3 regions of the Dickeya parazeae Ech586 genome follow, and region 1 is predicted to be linked to each of the others. Evidence: predicted binding sites of a transcription regulator. Region 1 holds the regulator's gene; each other region holds the start of a gene.
The links. Region 1 encodes Fur, which represses iron uptake genes when iron is present. Its sites were predicted from a motif close to ATAATAATGAGAACNACTATCAA; they were not measured.
Positions count from the first base shown of each region.

Region 2: ygiD (4,5-DOPA-extradiol-dioxygenase) is a predicted target of Fur. The motif match lies at 1,650-1,672, and genes of this name have one in related genera.
Region 3: DD586_RS03905 (Nramp family divalent metal transporter) is a predicted target of Fur. The motif match lies at 3,401-3,423, and genes of this name have one in related genera.

Region 1 is NC_013592.1:1,293,828-1,300,040, forward strand. It holds gene glnS (glutamine--tRNA ligase) at 1-1,341, shown strand, start outside; gene fur (ferric iron uptake transcriptional regulator) at 1,426-1,872, opposite strand; gene fldA (flavodoxin FldA) at 2,294-2,821, opposite strand; gene DD586_RS05845 (methyl-accepting chemotaxis protein) at 3,240-4,928, shown strand; gene ybfE (LexA regulated protein) at 4,993-5,274, opposite strand; gene ybfF (esterase) at 5,559-6,213, opposite strand, start outside.
Region 2 is NC_013592.1:361,323-367,535, reverse strand. It holds gene DD586_RS01660 (glutathionylspermidine synthase family protein) at 1-713, shown strand, start outside; gene ygiD (4,5-DOPA-extradiol-dioxygenase) at 781-1,569, opposite strand; RNA gene rnpB (RNase P RNA component class A) at 1,745-2,123, opposite strand; gene rsmI (16S rRNA (cytidine(1402)-2'-O)-methyltransferase) at 2,149-3,036, opposite strand; gene DD586_RS01645 (penicillin-binding protein activator) at 3,096-5,159, shown strand; gene DD586_RS01640 (YraN family protein) at 5,156-5,512, shown strand; gene diaA (DnaA initiator-associating protein DiaA) at 5,590-6,180, shown strand; gene dolP (division/outer membrane stress-associated lipid-binding lipoprotein) at 6,191-6,213, shown strand, end outside.
Region 3 is NC_013592.1:851,287-857,499, reverse strand. It holds gene tal (transaldolase) at 366-1,316, shown strand; gene nudK (GDP-mannose pyrophosphatase NudK) at 1,382-1,966, opposite strand; gene DD586_RS03905 (Nramp family divalent metal transporter) at 2,121-3,356, opposite strand; gene grpE (nucleotide exchange factor GrpE) at 3,683-4,270, opposite strand; gene nadK (NAD(+) kinase) at 4,421-5,299, shown strand; gene recN (DNA repair protein RecN) at 5,383-6,213, shown strand, end outside.

The DNA of each region.
Region 1 (6,213 bases):
TTGCACATGTATGCTGTTGAACTGATCAATAAAGGGTTGGCATATGTCGATGAGCTGACGCCGGAACAGATTCGCGAATACCGCGGCACGCTGACCTCTCCGGGCAAAAATAGCCCGTACCGCGATCGCAGCGTTGAAGAGAACATGGCGCTGTTTGAAAAAATGCGCAACGGCGGTTTCGCCGAAGGTGCTGCTTGCCTGCGTGCTAAAATCGACATGGCATCGCCATTTATCGTGATGCGCGACCCGGTGCTGTATCGCATCAAATTCGCCGAGCATCATCAGACCGGCAATAAGTGGTGCATCTACCCGATGTATGACTTCACCCACTGCATTTCCGATGCGCTGGAAGGTATTACACATTCGCTGTGTACGCTGGAGTTTCAGGATAACCGTCGCCTGTATGACTGGGTGCTGGATAATATCACCATTCCTGCTCACCCGCGTCAGTACGAGTTTTCCCGCCTGAACCTGGAATACGCGGTCATGTCCAAGCGGAAACTGAACCAACTGGTGAGTGAGAAGATCGTCGAAGGCTGGAACGATCCGCGCATGCCGACCATCTCTGGTTTACGCCGCCGTGGTTATACCGCCGCTTCTATTCGTGAGTTCTGCCGCCGTATTGGTGTGACCAAACAGGATAACACTGTGGAAATGGCAGCCCTCGAGTCGTGCATTCGTGATGACCTCAACGAAAATGCACCACGCGCGATGGCGGTGCTGGATCCGGTGAAAGTGGTAATTGAGAACCTGCCGGAAGGTCATGAAGAATGGCTGAGCATGCCCAACCATCCGAATAAACCAGAGATGGGAACACGACAGGTTGCCTTCAGTCGCGAAGTGTACATTGATCGCGCTGATTTTCGTGAAGAAGCCAATAAGCAGTACAAACGTCTGGTGCTGGGCAAAGAAGTCCGTCTGCGTAATGCGTATGTCATTAAGGCTGAACGCATTGATAAAGACGAGCAGGGTGTGATCACCACGATTTACTGCAGCTGTGATACGGAAACCCTGAGCAAGGATCCGGCCGACGGCCGTAAAGTGAAAGGTGTGATCCACTGGGTATCTGCTGCTCACGCGTTGCCAGCGCAGTTCCGTCTGTATGATCGCCTGTTTAGCATAGCTAACCCTGGCGGAGCAGAGGATTTTCTCTCCACCATCAATCCTGATTCACTGAGTATTGCTCAGGGCTTTGTCGAAGCCAGTTTGGGTAATGCTGAGGTCGAAAAAGCCTATCAGTTTGAGCGTGAAGGGTATTTCTGCGCGGATCGCGTTTATTCCCGTCCTGATCATCTGGTATTCAACCGGACGGTGGGATTGCGTGATAGTTGGGCGGGTTAATCGCTGCCTGATTGGGACGTTAAGATAAAAATAAAACCGCCTCGGCGGTTTTATTTTTGCTCAGAATTAATAGAGAAGGCTCAATCAGCGTTCGTCGTGCGCGTTGTCGTCTTCACGGCAGTCGCCGCTACTGCAATGGCCATACAGATACAAACTGTGGTTGGTGAGCTTGATGCCATGCTTCTCGGAAATTTCACGCTGGCGCGCTTCGATAGACTCATCGCTGAATTCAATCACCCGACCGCAATCCAGACAGATCAAATGATCATGGTGGTGTTGCTGGGTGAGTTCGAAAACGGATTTGCCACCTTCGAAGTTGTGGCGGGTGACAATGCCAGCATCGTCAAACTGGTTGAGCACACGGTAGACAGTGGCCAAACCAATCTCTTCCCCCATATCAATCAGCTTCTTGTATAAGTCTTCCGCGCTGACGTGGTGGCATTGAGGATCCTGAAGGACTTCCAAAATTTTCAGTCGTGGAAGTGTGACTTTCAGGCCGGCCTTCTTTAATGCGGTGTTGTTGTCAGTCATGCGGATTTAGTCCTGTTACGTGCTTTATCTGGGAGGCTATTAGCCTAGTATCATCGGTCGGCGTAAAAAAGGTCATGTGTCTCAATTATAGAACCGCACCATCGAAATGAAAACTACGGAACTTTTACAATATGGTTCAGGTTAACGTACTGTATTCAGAGTAGTTATCGATAAGGAACAAATTGTACGCCAGGATTTATCATTAAACATAATCCGGCTGAGCGAATGACATTGTACCTTGTCAGGATGAAAAGTTAAAAAAATGTATCACTGATTGCGATAGGTTTTATCTATCTATGGCTCTCATTATCGATTTAGCCATCGATTTACCTGTTGAGATTTACCTATCGATGTTTACTTATCGATGGTGATATGGCCCCGACTACATTGGCACCAGCGGTGCATCAGGGCCACGGGTGAATCAGGCCAGTAAGGCTTTCAAATTCAGCTCTTCGCTGATTTGCTTGACCCAGGTGGATACGCGTTCGCCGGTCAGTTCTGGCTGGCGATCTTCATCAATAGCCAGGCCGATAAAGTGATCGTCATCCGCCAGGCCTTTTGAGGCTTCGAAGTAGTAGCCTTCTGTTGGCCAGTGACCAACGATGTTTGCACCGCGCGGTTCGATGATGTCGCGAATGGTGCCCATGGCGTCACAGAAGTACTCTGCGTAGTCTTCCTGATCACCGCAACCAAAGATAGCTACTAGTTTTCCAGAAAAATCAATCTCTTCCAGGGTTGGGAAGAAATCATCCCAGTCACATTGTGCTTCGCCGTAGTACCAGGTCGGGATACCCAGCAGCAGGATGTCAAAGCGCTCCAGATCCTCTTTGCTGCTTTTGGCAATGTCGTGCAGTTCGGCGACGTCGCTGCCCAGTTTTTGCTGGATAGTTTTAGCAATATTTTCGGTATTACCAGTATCACTGCCAAAAAAAATGCCTATGAGAGCCATAGATTAAATAACCTCTTGATTCCTAAGGGTATGGTGCTTACGTCACCCACTATCCGTTAATAATAGCAGACACTGTCTGACGGATAAACGTGTATCTGTGGCTGCCTGCAGTCGTGCTGTAAAAACAATTAATTGATTCTTTTTTAATCGCCTTCTTAATGTTTTTTTAATTTTTTTTAAATACGATATTCTCACAGATAACTGAAAATATGGGCAATTGGTTAAATATCTAATTTTTATTAGTTTTTAAAAAAACAGAAAAGACTAAATATTCTTATAGTTTTGACGATGACGGAACATGGTGCTTTATTGAATGTAAATGTGCAGCAATGTTTCTTACAAAACGAGAGACTTTCTCATTACATAAGTCAAAACAAGCCTTACCTCCTCGATCAATAGCTCGTTTATGGAGTCAATTATGCAATTCCTAAAAAATATTGCCATTCGCACTGCCATGTTATGGGTGCTTGGCATCTTCTGTGTGTTATGGATTGCGGTCTCGCTCTACACTATGTATTCGTTCAAAACCATGAACGAAACATCTAAAACCAGTGCTTTGCTGGTTAATAATATGAATTTGGTTAATACCGGTAATGACCAGTATTTCCGTATGGTAACCCGACTGGCACGTGCGATTGATTATCGGCAGAGTGGCGATGATCAGAAGGCAGATGAACAGCAAAAATCATCACAGGCTGCGCTGGATCTACTGAAATCTAACCTTGAAGCCTTCAAAAAGATTGATCATGTCGGCATGTCGCCGGAGCTGGTGGACGCGGTAACACGTGACTGGAGCAACCTGATTACCCAAGGGGTTGAGCCGATGTACCAGCGTGCGGTGGACAAAAAGTTCGATGAGTACGACAAGTATGCCAAAGACATCGTGCCCGCCTTCAGTCGTCAGTTCAATGTCTCGTTCACCAACTTCAACAAAGCCGGGTCAACGATGTTCGTCGATGCCGGCGACCGGTTGGAAAGTATTACTGCTGTCGGACAGAATATTTTGTTGGCAGGGCTGGTGGCTGGTTTGTTGATGCTGTTTATGACCGATCGCTATCTGGTCGCGTGTTTGACTCGCCCACTCAACGATCTGCGTGAACACTTCCAGGTGATTGCGGCTGGCCGTCTTGGCAAACCGATTCTGGATTTTGGTAACAACTGCGTAGGTAAACTGTTCCCGCTGCTGCGCGATATGCAAACCAGCCTGGCGAACACCGTGAGTACCATTCGAAGCAGTGCGGATTCCATTTATCAGGGTGTGTCGGAAATTGCATCCGGCAACAACGACCTGGCGGCCCGTACCGAGTCGCAGGCAGCGGCATTGGAAGAAAGTGCGGCCAGTATGGAACAGCTGACATCGACCGTGAAACAGAATGCGGAAAATGCCAGCCACGCCAGCCAACTGGCTCATCAGGCTTCTACCACGGCTAGTAAGGGGGGGGCACTGGTCGACAATGTTGTGAAAACCATGGCGGAAATCTCCGGTAGTTCGAAGAAAATCGCTGAGATTACCAGTGTCATTAATGGCATCGCTTTCCAGACCAACATTCTGGCGTTGAACGCAGCGGTTGAAGCGGCTCGCGCTGGTGAGCAGGGGCGTGGATTCGCGGTGGTGGCCGGTGAAGTAAGAAGCCTGGCGCAACGCAGTGCGCAGGCGGCCAAAGAGATTGAAAATCTGATTGCCGAGTCGGTTCGTTGCGTGGATAACGGTTCCTCGTTGGTGGCTGACGCAGGCAGTACCATGAGCGAGATTGTGAAAGCGGTAACCAATGTGACCGAGATTATGTCGGAAATCGCCACCGCATCGGATGAGCAAAGTAAAGGTATCGCTCAGGCTGGCCTGGCGATCACGGAAATGGATGGCGTGACTCAGCAGAACGCCGCGCTGGTGCAGGAGGCCTCTGCCGCGACTCGCTCACTGGAAGAACAGGCGATGGTGCTGACCGAAGCGGTATCTGTATTCCGTCTGTCCGAAGAACAGGCATCCGGTCTGCCGCCAAGACGCGACCGTCAGGCACCGGTTAAAGCCGTGGCGGCCCCGGCTGCCAAAGCATTGCCTGCTGCGACATCAGCGAAGAAAGGCAGTGATAATTGGGAAACGTTCTGATGTATTGAGGACGTCAGGCGTCATGGATGACGCCAGCACTATGTAGTTGTGTTGTAGTCGTGTATTAGTCTTGTTGTTCTGCCAACTGTGCCAGCAGCATCTGTTCTATCAGTTCACTTCGGCTGATGTTTTTTTGTTCAGCTAGCGCATTGAGAATCTCTACCGCTTCACTGTTAATTTTCAGCTCGACACGGCGAAGACCCCGCACTTTGTCACGCCGCAACTGGTTGCGCTTGTTGATCCGTAACTGTTCGTCACGCGAGAGCGGATTGGTTTTCGGCCGCCCTGGCCGACGCTCATTCGCGAACAGATCCAGCGTGGTGCGATCCGTTTGTTCTTTTGCCATAACTAATGGTACTGCAAGAAATTCGGCCAAAACGCCGCGTTTGATCTCGGAGGCTCACCGCCGGGATTATCTGGTGCTTTTAGCAACTCAGGCCGCGTTTTGATGAAATGTGGTTAACGATGCAAGTGGCCATACAGCCATCCCTCATACTGAGCGCGCCATAATACCCCAGCCGTTGCGGTGGCGACAACGTTTACTGGGGCTAAGACTCAATTAAGGCTTAATTAAATCAGGCTATAAGACAACCCCTTTGCCTGCCGGGCGGACTATCGTCTCGTTGCGCCTTAATGTGAGGCTAAAAAACGGTGGATGGCGCGCAGTACGGCGTCGGGTTTTTCCGCGTGTACCCAGTGGCCTGCACCACTGACCACATGGGCTCTAGCGGCAGGAAACTGGCGCACCAGGTCGTCGCGATAACGATCGTCCAGATAAGGCGACTCACTGCCACGGATAAACAGAATAGAGCCCGTCCAGGGGGATACCTCTTTCCAGCCGACAATATGCTCGTACTGATCCCATAATACCGGTACGTTAAAACGCCACTCTCCTTGCTGAAATGACTTCAGCAAAAATTGCACCACGCCTTCTTCGCCGGACAGATGAGGCCGCATGATTTCCGCTGCCTGTGAGCGTTGTGTGACGCCCGCGTCGCTGACGGCGCGAATAGCGGCAAACACCTTATCGTGGCGACGAACCTGATAATCGACCGGCGCAATATCAATTGCCACGATGCGGTCGATGCGTGCGGCAAGCCGTTCGGTCAGAGCCATTGACACTTTTCCACCCATCGAATGGCCTATCAGGATGACACGCTCCAGACCCAGCTCGTCAATCAGTTCACACACATCCTGCGCCATAGCCGGATACGTCATCTCTGACGAGCGAGGCGACAACCCATGATTGCGCAGATCAACTTGCACGGTATCGTGATGTTTTTGC
Region 2 (6,213 bases), 930 kb from region 1:
AGTACAATAGCTTGCAGGAAAAGCTAATCGAACGTTTTGAATACCTGCGTACCCACCACGGGTTCGGCGCACTGTATTTCACCTGTTGCCGGGATACAGAGGAAGATCGGGGAACGGTGCAGTATTTGCAGGATTGTGCACAGGAAGCGGGGATCCCGAATCAATTCCTGTATATCGATGAGATCGGTTTAGGGGATCGTGGGCAATTTACCGATTTGCAGGACAACACCATCAGTAACCTGTTCAAACTCTATCCGTGGGAGTTCATGCTACGCGAAACCTTCTCCACCAAACTGGCGGACGCGGGAGTACGCTGGCTGGAACCGGGCTGGAAAAGCGTGCTTTCCAACAAGGCGCTGTTGCCGATGTTATGGCACATGTTTCCTAACCATCCCAACCTGCTGCCGGCCTATTTCACCGAAGACAATCCACCGGCTATGAATGACTACGTGGTCAAGCCGCTGTTTTCGCGCGAAGGTGCTAACATCCAGATTTACCGGCAGGGTCAGCAAGTCGCTGCCGTAGATGGCCCCTATGGCGAAGAAGGCTCTATCGTGCAGCAATTCCACCCACTACCGCGATTTAATGATAGCTATACGCTTATCGGCAGTTGGCTGGTGGGCGATATCCCTTGCGGCATCGGGCTACGGGAAGACAGGGAACTGATCACTCAGGATTTATCCCGCTTCTATCCGCATATCATTCTGGATTAACGCCAGAGCGCTGCTGCACAACCACAGGTATCGCGCTGACACGCGATACCTGTTTTCGGCCGGTGACTCACCCTACCTGCACGGACATCATGCTGAGCGACCCCATCACAATGCCGTCCGTCGGTGTCGATATCGGCTCCTGACTATTCCAACTGCCCAGAACATACAGCAATGGCAGAAAATGATCCGGCGTCGGGTTAGATAGCGCGGCGTCATTGTGTTGCATGAAATTCACCAGTGGGTGTTCCGCGCCATCCCCCTGCCAGCTCAGGTTACTGCGAACAAAATCGTTAAACGAGGTAGCCCAGCTATAAGGAGAACCGTCACCGCTCCACTTGATCATCCGCAGGTTGTGCACCACGTTGCCGCTGGCGACGATCATAATGCCTTCATCCCGCAACGCAGCCAGTTTACGGCCCAACTCATAGTGGTAAGCAGGCGGCTTAGTACCATCGACGCTGAGCTGTACAACCGGGATATCCGCTTGCGGATACACCTTAATCAGTACCCCCCAGGTGCCATGGTCCAAACCCCACTCCTGATGATCCGCGTAGACCTCAACGGGCGACAGGACTTCTTGTACCCGTTTCGCCACATCAGGGGCTCCAGGAGCAGGGTAGCGGGTATCGAACAATGCCTGCGGGAAGCCACCGAAATCATGAATCGTTCGCGGCTGACTCATCGCCGTTACCGCCGTCACGCGGGTATACCAGTGTGCAGATACCGCTACTATTGCCTTCGGGCGTGGCAGGGTTTCGCCCAGTTTACGCCAGGCCCGTGTGTATTCATTGTCTTCCAGCGCATTCATCGGGCTCCCGTGGCCCAGAAACAGTGCCGGCATCCGGGAAATGCTCATAACGATATCCTTAGTAACAGTGTGGGTAGCGAGTACCGATAGTGACTACTTTACCCCTCCTGTTTCGTCGATACAGTCGGATAACCATGATGATGATTGTCAATAAATTTGACGATTTAGCCGTATCACCGGAGAAAGACATAAAAAAACCCCGCCGATTGGCGGGGTTCTGAAAGAGTGAAGTTGACCGATAAGCCGGGTTCTGTCGTGGACAGTCATTCATCTAGGCCAGAGCTCGCGCGCTGGCTCAAGCAGCCTACCCGGGTTCAGTACGGGCCGTACCATGTGAACCCCTATTTGGCCTTGCTCCGGGTGGAGTTTACCGTGCCACGGACTGTTACCAGCCGCGCGGTGCGCTCTTACCGCACCCTTTCACCCTTACCTGATCCCGCTTGCGCGGGCCATCGGCGGTTTGCTCTCTGTTGCACTGGTCGTGGGTTTCCCCCCCAGGCGTTACCTGGCACCCTGCCCTATGGAGCCCGGACTTTCCTCCCCTCCGCCCGTCTCCCCCTGACGGAGGACGACGACGAAGCGGCGACTGTCTGGTCAACTTCGGCGCGGATAATAGGACAAATTGTCCTACTTGTCATCTTCCGATGCACCGTCACCGTTTTCTTGTTCCAACCCATAACGGTAAAGTGCGTTCTTTTTCACGCCATGAATCTCTGCCGCCAGCGCCGCCGCTTTTTTCAGCGGCAATTCTGCCCGCAACAATTGCAGGGTGTGCAACACCACCGCGGGCAACGCGTCTTCATCTGGCTGATGCCCTTCCACAATCAATACCATCTCGCCTTTACGGCGGTTCTCGTCTTCCTGTACCCAGGCCAGCAACTCCCCCACCGGCGCGCCGTACAGCGATTCCCAGGTTTTGGTCAGTTCCCGTGCCAGCACCACGTAGCGATCCGCCCCCCACACCTCAACCATATCCTGCAAGCTATCCAGCAGCCGGTGGGTTGATTCGTAGAAAATCAGCGTACGCGTCTCTTCCTGCAAATCACGCAATGTGTCTTTACGCGCTTTGGTTTTTGCCGGCAGGAACCCTTCATAACAAAAACGGTCCGATGGCAAACCAGCGGCAGACAGCGCCGTGATCGCCGCACACGGCCCCGGCAACGGCACGACACGCACGCCAGCCTCACGGCATCGCCGAACCAGGTGGTAACCGGGATCGTTAATCAACGGTGTACCCGCATCCGACACCAGTGCGATACTCATGCCTTGCTGCAGTCTGTCCAGCAATTGTTCTGCCTTTTGCTGCTCATTGTGGTCATGGAGTGCGAACAAGCGCGCATTAATGGCGAAATGTTGTAACAATAAACCAGTATGCCGGGTATCTTCTGCTGCAATAAGATCAACCTGTTGCAGTACCGTCAACGCTCGCTGCGTGATATCCGCCAGATTGCCGATAGGCGTGGGAACAATGTACAGCGTGGAGGCGGAAATCTGAGCTTGTTGGTCTTGATTCATTGTTTCATCCGGTTTGCCGATTTAATATTGAGCATCGTTAAAACATCACTGGATACAGTATGCTTCCGTTAAATTCTGTCCGTACCCATGCAGGTCGTCTGGTTCCTGTCATGCTGGCGGCTCTGTTTCTCGCTGGCTGTCCCAGCCAGGCCCCACAAGGCACCGCGCCCCAACAACGCGTGGAGAGCAAAGCCGGCGCATCTTCCGACTACTACCTGCAGCAGATGCAGCAAAGTGGTGATGATAGCAAGGCTGACTGGCAATTACTTGCGATTCATGCCCTGATTCAGGAAGGCAAACTCCCGCAAGCGGGCAACCAGTTAAGCGCATTGCCGTCGCAGTTAAGCGACAAACAGCGCCAGGAGCAACGTCTGCTGACAGCTGAACTGGCCGTCGCGCAGAACGACATGAACGCGGCGAACACCACGCTGGCACAGCTGGACGTGAAATCGCTCTCTCCTCAACTGCAGGAACGCTACTACCAGACACAAATCAACGCCGCTCAGGGGCACTCGTCTCTGACGCTGATCCGTGCCTATATCGGACTGGAACCGCTGCTACAAGGGGATGCGCATCAGCGCAATATAGACCAGACCTGGACGGCATTGACCCAGTTGACCCAGCAGGATCTCGGTTCGATGGTCATCAACGTCGACGAATATACCCTGCAAGGCTGGTTGGATCTGCTGAATCTCTGGCAGACCAAAGCACAGGTCCCGGCTGATCTGCAAGCTGCCATCGCAGACTGGAAGAAACGTTATCCACGCCACCCGGCGGCTAAACAATTGCCGTCACAGTTAGGCGGTACCCCGCCAGCGGCAGCAACAGCGCCTGCCGGCGAAACCGCCCCTGCGGGCAGTAACGCTATCGCGCTGCTGCTGCCGTTAAACGGGCAGGCACAGGTCTTCGCGAATGCGATTCAGCAAGGTTTTAGCGCGGCCAGAAGTGGGCAGGCGTCGCTGGCGATGCCTGCACAACCCGCCCAGATAGCGCAAGCGGCGAATACCGCCACTGCAGCAGCTCCCGGAGCGTCAGCCACCCCGACCCCCAATAGCACGATGCCGTCTACCCCAGCAACCTCTGCGCCAGCACCTGCTGCTACCGCCACGGCAACCGCTATGCCGATGGCAACGACGGCGTCAGCCAGCACGATTCCAGTGAAAGTCTATGACACCTCTAATCAGCCGCTGGCCAACGTGATAGCCCAGGCGCAAAAAGACGGCGCGACGACTATCGTGGGGCCGCTGCTTAAAAACGAAGTGGAACAGTTACCGAGACTCAACCCATCACTGAATGTGCTAGCGCTTAACCAGCCGGAGCAGGTCCAGCCGAATCCCAACATCTGCTATTTTGCGCTGTCACCAGAAGACGAAGCGGCCGACGCCGCCGAGTTCATCCACAAACAGGGTAAGCAACACCCGCTGATTCTGGCACCGCGTGGTAATCTGGGTGACAGGGTGGTGGCCGCCTTCGCTAAATCCTGGCAACAGCAGTCAGGCGGCGTGGTCTTGCAACAACGCACCGGCGGCGTGTATGACCTGAAACAGGCGATCAATAGCGGCGCTGGCCTTGCGCTCAATGGACAACCGGTGATAACCGCCACATCGGCGCCGTCATCGTCTACCACCGTTGGCGGTCTGACTATCCCGAATCAGGCACCGCCAATCGCTAACGTCACCAGCGATGGCAACGTGGATGCGGTGTATATCATCGCCACGCCTGATGAGCTCACCCTGATCAAGCCGATGATCGACATGCGCAACAAAGGCGCGCTGCACCCGGCGCTCTACGCCAGTTCACGCAGCTATCAGGCAGGTCTGGGGCCAGACTTCCGGTTTGAAATGGAAGGGTTGCAGTTTAGCGATATTCCGTTGCTGACCGGAGCCAGCCCGGCATTGATGCAACAAGTCAGCACACAGTTCCGTAACGACTATTCTCTGGTACGGCTGTTCGCGATGGGGATGGATGCCTGGAAACTGGCCAGCAATTTTGCACAGTTGCACCAGCCGGGAAGTTCGATTTCCGGTGCGACCGGTATACTGAGTACCACGCCGGACTGTGTCGTCAAACGTAAACTCACCTGGCTGCAGTTCCGTCAGGGACAACTGGTGCCCGCCTCCTGAATCGGCGTAACACCGGCGATCGCTACGAACAATTAGCCCGACGCCACCTCGAACGCGCCGGGCTGATTTTTGTCGCCGCCAACGTGACGGTACGCGGTGGTGAACTGGATTTGATCATGCGCGATGGCAACTGCTGGGTATTTGTCGAGGTGCGTTACCGCCGTAACAGCGATTTTGGCGGTGCAGCGGCCAGTATCACCCGGCAAAAACAGCGATCGTTGCTGCACGCCGCGTCAGTCTGGCTGGCCCGTCAGGGTGCCAGTCTCGACGCCACCGATTGCCGCTTTGATGTTCTGGCAATAACCGGCTCGCAGGTGGAATGGTTGCCGAATGCGTTTGGGCAACCGGATTAACACCTTGAATATTCGACACACGATGTATGAATGTTCAACACACCACGATTTTCAACTTCAAAACAGGTTAACAGAACGTGCTGGAGAGAATTAAAGTCTGTTTCACGGAAAGCATCCAAACCCAGATTGCTGCGGCAGAAGCACTGCCGGACGCCATTTCGCGCGCAGCGCTGGCCATGGTGCAATCACTGCTCAATGGCAACAAAATCCTGTGCTGTGGTAACGGTACCTCTGCCGCCAACGCACAGCATTTTGCCGCCAGTATGATTAATCGTTTTGAAACTGAACGACCCAGTCTGCCTGCGATCGCACTTAATGCCGATAACGTGGTCTTAACCGCTATCGCCAACGATCGCTTGCATGAAGAGGTCTATGCCAAGCAGGTGCGGGCGCTGGGTCAGGCTGGCGATATCTTGCTGGCGATATCTACGCGCGGTAATAGCCGCGATATCGTCAAAGCGGTAGAAGCCGCCGTTACGCGTGACATGACTATTGTAGCGCTGACCGGCTACGATGGTGGTGAGCTGGCGGGTTTACTGGGGCAGCAGGATGTGGAAATTCGCATCCCGTCGCACCGTAGCGCCCGTATTCAGGAAATGCATATGCTAACGGTCAATTGTTTGTGCGATTTGATTGATAACACGCTTTTTCCACACCAGAACGATTAAGGAGCACCCCATGAGGATCTACCCTTGTATTGC
Region 3 (6,213 bases), 440 kb from region 1:
TCATTTGCGAAACCATGAAGCATTACAAAATCCGCACCGGAATACCGCTTAATATAGTTAATTAATGAGAGTGAAAATCACTCAGCGACATACGTTCCCCGCGCCTGCAACAACGGCCGTTCCGGCGATACCGCCCCGTGATGCACCGGGCAAAATGAAGAAGAAAATGCCAGACAAAACGCCATTCACCTCTCAATTTATCCAAAATGACGGCAGATGGCGTATAGATTAGCTATGCTTAGCCAGTGTTACAGCATGACGGGGTCACCTCTGTCGATGGCTGCGCAATCAGAAAAAACGCATGTCATTCCACCACAGAATCCTGCAGTGTGATCCCGCTAAATTTCTCTTCAGGGAGCCAAGCCATGAACCAGCTAGACGCATTGAAACAATTCACTGTGGTAGTGGCAGACAGCGGCGATATCGAGTCGATTCGCCACTTTTCACCGCAGGACGCTACCACTAACCCCTCACTCATTCTGAAAGCCGCCAGCCTGCCCGCGTATCAGCCGCTATTTGCTGATGCACTGGCGTATGCCCGAAAGCAAGGTGGCTCGAAAGAAACACAGCTCATCAATGCCAGCGACCGCCTGGCGGTCAACATCGGGACGGAAATTCTCAATAGCATTCCTGGGCGAGTCTCCACCGAAGTTGATGCCCGCTTGTCGTTTGATCGCGGCATGTGTGTGGCGAAAGCCCGCAAACTGATCGCGATGTATGAGGAAAAGGACATCCATCGTTCGCGTATTCTGATTAAGCTGGCCGCCACCTGGGAAGGGATCTGTGCCGCCGAAGAGTTGGAAAAAGAAGGGATAAACTGCAACCTGACGCTGCTGTTCTCATTTGCCCAGGCTCGCGCGTGTGCCGAAGCGGGTGTCTATCTGATTTCGCCGTTTGTTGGTCGTATTTACGATTGGTATCAGGCCCGACAGCCTTCTGCCGACTACAACGCAGAACAGGACCCCGGCGTACTGTCCGTACGACGTATTTACGAGTACTACAAACAGCACCGCTACCGCACTATCGTGATGGGGGCCAGCTTCCGCAAGGTGGAACAAATCCTGGCATTGGCCGGATGCGACCGTCTGACCATCGCCCCGGCGTTGCTGGAACAGTTGAAAAACAGCACCGCCCCGGTAGAACGTCGGCTCAGTCCGTCAACCGAAGGCTTCCATCAGCCAGCACCACTGTCGGAAACCGAATTCCGCTGGCAGCACAATCAGGATCCTATGGCGGTAGAAAAACTCTCTGAGGGTATTCGCCTGTTTGCCGCAGACCAACAGAAACTGGAAGATCTGCTCGCCGCCCAGCTATAAGCCCGGCGGAATAACCAAACGACACGGGGCCTGTCGGCCCCGGATGTATTTACCGCATCCTACGGTTAACGAGCGTTGGCGAACCAGCCGTTAATCTGTGCGTGCTGCAACAACATGATGGTTTTGCCATCCTGAATACGGCCATCTTTGACCATCGCCATCGCTTCACTAAACGGCAACTCCAGCACTTCGATATCTTCGTCTTCCACGCCACCGCCGGAAGTCCGTTTTTGCGTATCGTCGTATTCCGCCGCAAAGAAGTGCAGCAGCTCGGTGACACCGCCCGGCGACATATAGGCTTCAAACAGCTTTTCCACCTGACCAATCCGGTAGCCGGTTTCTTCGATAGCCTCATTACGGATGCACTGCTCCGGCGATTGATCGTCCAGCAGGCCAGCACAGGCCTCCAGCAACATCCCGCTTTCATTACCATTCAGATACGTCGGCATCCGGAACTGACGGGTCAACACCACCGTGCCTTTGGCCCGGTTATACAGCAAAATAGTCGCGCCGTTACCACGGTCATATACTTCCCGCATCTGACGCACCGTACCGCCGTTTTTTCGCTTCAAATCGAACACATATTTATGCAAAACGAACCAGTGATCAGATAACAGCTTCTTCTCAACGATAGTAATCGGCGCGGACATAATGGTATCTCGGTATCAAAAATCAGCTTCAGATAATAGGCCGAGCATCACCCAATTGCACGTGATCATCCGGTGAAAGCAAAAAGTCAGACACGTAAAAACAAAACGCCCCCGACACGCGGAGGCGCAATAATTAGTGGAGAACCGGCGGGCATTATCCCAGTAACGTATCCACAACCAGATACAGATTGAGCGCAACCACCATACACACGATGACCTTACCGGTATTCTGTACCCGGCGACTGTTGACCAGGTTTCCCATCAAATCGCGGTCACCGGTAAACACCAACAGTGGGATCAGCGCCAGAGCAATACCGAAGCTCAACAACACCTGGCTTAATACCAGCACCCGGGTCGGATCCATACCGCACAGAATCACGATAAATGATGGCAGCATGGTTACCACACGGCGAACCCACAATGGAATATGGAAGCGCACAAACCCTTGCATCACCACCTGACCGGCCAGGGTTCCCACCACGGTAGAAGACAGACCAGCCACCACCAGACTCAGACCAAAAATGGTTGCTGCCGCCTGCCCTAACAGGGGTTTGAGTGTCAGATAGGCCTGATCCAGCTCAGCAATCGAGGTATTACCGCTAAAGTGAAATGCCGCCGCCGCTGTCGCCATCATGGCCAGATTGACAAACCCGGCGATAGTCATCGCCACCGCAACATCCACCTTGGTGGCGGAATAACGTTCAGCACGGGTGATGTGACTTTGCTGCTGCGTCAGCGACGAATGCAGATAGATAACATGCGGCATGATGGTGGCACCCAGGACACCGGCCGCCAGTAATACCGCATCGGAATTCGGCAAACTTGGCACTACCATGCCTTTTGCCAATGACGCCAATTCAGGACGAGAGAAGATCAATTCAACGATGTAGGCCGCGGCGACAAACATCAGTAACCCGCCGATCACCATCTCCAACGGTTTTTGCCCGCGTTTTTGCAACATCAGAATCAAAAACGTGGCAATCCCGGTCAGAACCGCGCCTTCCAGCAACGACACGCCAAGCAGCAACTTAAAGCCTATCGCCGCACCGATGAACTCGGCAAGATCCGTCGCCATCGCGATGATCTCGGCTTGTATCCAGTACGCCCAGACCACAGGTTTAGGAAAACGATCGCGAATATGCTCCGCCAGATTCTTGCCGGTCGCGATCCCCAGTTTGGCAGAAAGCAACTGGATTAACATCGCCATCAGGTTAGCCCATACCACCACCCACAACAGCTGGTACCCGTAAGCAGCACCCGCCTGAATATTGGTGGCGAAATTACCGGGATCGATATAACCGATCGCCGCGATAAAGGCCGGCCCCATCAGCGAAAGTTTAAGCTTTCTTGACGTACGGCTGACTGATTCCACTACACGACTCCCCGGCATATGAGTAACCCTTCTAACGCTATTGTTTTGCTACTCTCGCAAAGTTGATAATGATTATCAAGTGCATTTAGAGTGAAAGAAATGATTGCTCTGATAGGTAATGATAATGAAGCATCTGCCTGGCAAGTAACACAGGTTTTAACACGTAAAGATTAACAAAATATAAACACAAAAACGAACAATAAATAACGGACTAACGAATTTGCTTCACAAGATGGCACGGGGGAAAGTGGTAAGAAAAGCGGGAAGGAAAACGAGGGAAGAAACCGTAAAACAGACACCCCGGGAAGACGCCGGTTGGCCGCTTCCCGGAGCACGAACAGACGTTACTCTTTTGCTTTAGACACGGCGACCATCGCCGGACGCAACAAACGGCCGTTCAGGGTATAACCTTTTTGCATCACCATCATCACATGGTTTGGTTCATGCTCGGCAGATTCAAGCAGCGTCATCGCCTGATGCACGTCCGGATTAAACGGCACGTTCACCTCAGCCACCACCTCAATGCCGAACTTGCTCACTGCGGAAAGCATCGCTTTCAACGTCAGCTCAACCCCTTCAATCATGCCGGACAGCGCTTCGTTCGACTTATCCGCCATTTCCAGCGCACGCTCCAGGTTATCAATCACTGGCAGCATTTCTCCGGCAAACTTCTCCAGAGCGAATTTATGCGCTTTTTCCACGTCCAGTTCGGCACGACGACGGACATTCTCCATCTCGGCACGGGCGCGTAATGCGTTTTCACGTTCACGTTGCTGAAGCTCGCTCAGTTGCGCTTCCAGTTCGGCGATACGATCTTCACGCGGGTCAGCGACATCTGTCGTCTCTGGCACGGCATCCGCTTGCTGACCTTGCGCTGCTTCCTTTTGATCCAAGACTTGCTCGTCAGGCGACTTCTGTTCTTTACTACTCATGAAATTCTCCGCGTTTTTCGCATTCATCTCGCTAGTTCGCTTATTATGGGGATCAAAACCGGGGTTTCAAGGGAACCACTCACATATTGGTCTGATTACCGGTCCGAAAACCGTGAGCTGCCGGTGCGCCTATGAGGACAAACCACCCAAATGAACAGAGCGTTTAACTGCATTGGTATTGTGGGTCATCCACGTCACCCACATGCATTGACCACCCATGAAATGCTGTATCACTGGTTGCGCGCGCAAGGATACAAAGTCGTGCTCGAACAACAGATCGCCCGCGAATTGCAGTTGACGGAGGCCGCCACTGGCAGCCTGTCGGAAATTGGTCAACAGGCTGATCTGGCGGTGGTGGTCGGCGGTGATGGCAACATGCTGGGCGCAGCGCGGGTGCTGTCGCGCTACGATATCAACGTCATTGGCGTCAACCGTGGCAATCTCGGGTTTCTCACCGACCTCGACCCAGACCACACCCAGCAGCAACTCAGCGAGGTGCTCGCCGGGCGTTACATCCGCGAACAGCGTTTCATGCTGGAAGCACAGGTGTGCCGCGCCAATCACCCCAACAGCAGTAGCACCGCCATCAATGAAGTGGTGCTACACCCGGGCAAAGTGGCACACATGATTGAATTTGAAGTCTATATTGACGACAAGTTCGCCTTTTCCCAACGTTCCGACGGCCTGATTATTTCAACCCCCACCGGCTCCACGGCGTATTCGTTATCCGGCGGTGGCCCCATCCTGACCCCATCACTGGATGCGATTGCGCTGGTGCCGATGTTCCCGCATACCCTGTCGGCAAGGCCGTTGGTGATCAACAGCAGCAGTGCCATTCGGCTGAAGTTTTCCCACATCACCCAGGATCTGGAAATCAGTTGCGACAGCCAAATTGCGCTGCCAGTTCAGGAAGGTGAAGAGGTCCTCATCCAGCGCAGCCAGTATCACCTGAATTTGATTCACCCAGAAAATTATAGCTATTTCAATACATTAAGCAGCAAGCTCGGCTGGTCCAAAAAATTATTCTGAAAGTGGCGATTGCCTCTTTACTGTACAAAAAACCAGTCTATACTGTATGTAATAACAGTTGTTGTTACATACAGGACACTATCATGCTGGCGCAACTCACAATCAGTAATTTCGCCATTGTGCGCGAACTGGAAATTGATTTTCAGGCAGGGATGAGCGTCATTACCGGTGAAACCGGGGCGGGAAAATCCATTGCTATTGATGCTCTCGGCCTGTGTCTCGGCAACCGCTCTGATGCCAACATGGTGCGCCCTGGAGCCACTCGCGCTGACATCTGCGCCCGCTTCTCGCTGACGGATACCCCCGCCGCGTTACGCTGGCTGGAACACAATCAGCTTGATGACAACAACGAATGTCTGTTGCGCCGCGTCATTAGTGCCGACGGCCGCTCTCGCGCCTTTATCAATGGTACGGCGGTGCCGTTGTCGCAGTTACGCGAACTGGGCCAGCATCTGATTCAGCTCCACGGCCAGCACGCGCACCAGTTGCTGCTCAAGCCGGAACATCAACGCCATCTGTTGGATGCCTACGCCGATGAATCGCAACTGCTTGGTGCCATGCGCCAGATGTGGCAGCAATGGCACCAGAGCTGTCGCGAACTGGCACAACATCAGCAGGCCACCATCGAGCGGGAAGCGCGCCGGGAATTGTTGCAGTACCAGCTCAAGGAGCTCAATGAATTTACCCCTCAACCGGGTGAATACGAGCAGATCGATGTCGAATACAAGCGGCTTGCCAACAGCGGGCAACTGATGTCACTCAGTCAGCAGACGCTGCAAATACTCAGCGAAGGTGAAGAGCAGAACGTACTTGGCATGTTGCACAGCGCCAAACATCAGTTATCGGAACTGATCAGCATGGATGAGGCGCTCTCCGGGGTGTTTTCCATGCTGGAAGAAGCCAGCATTCAAATT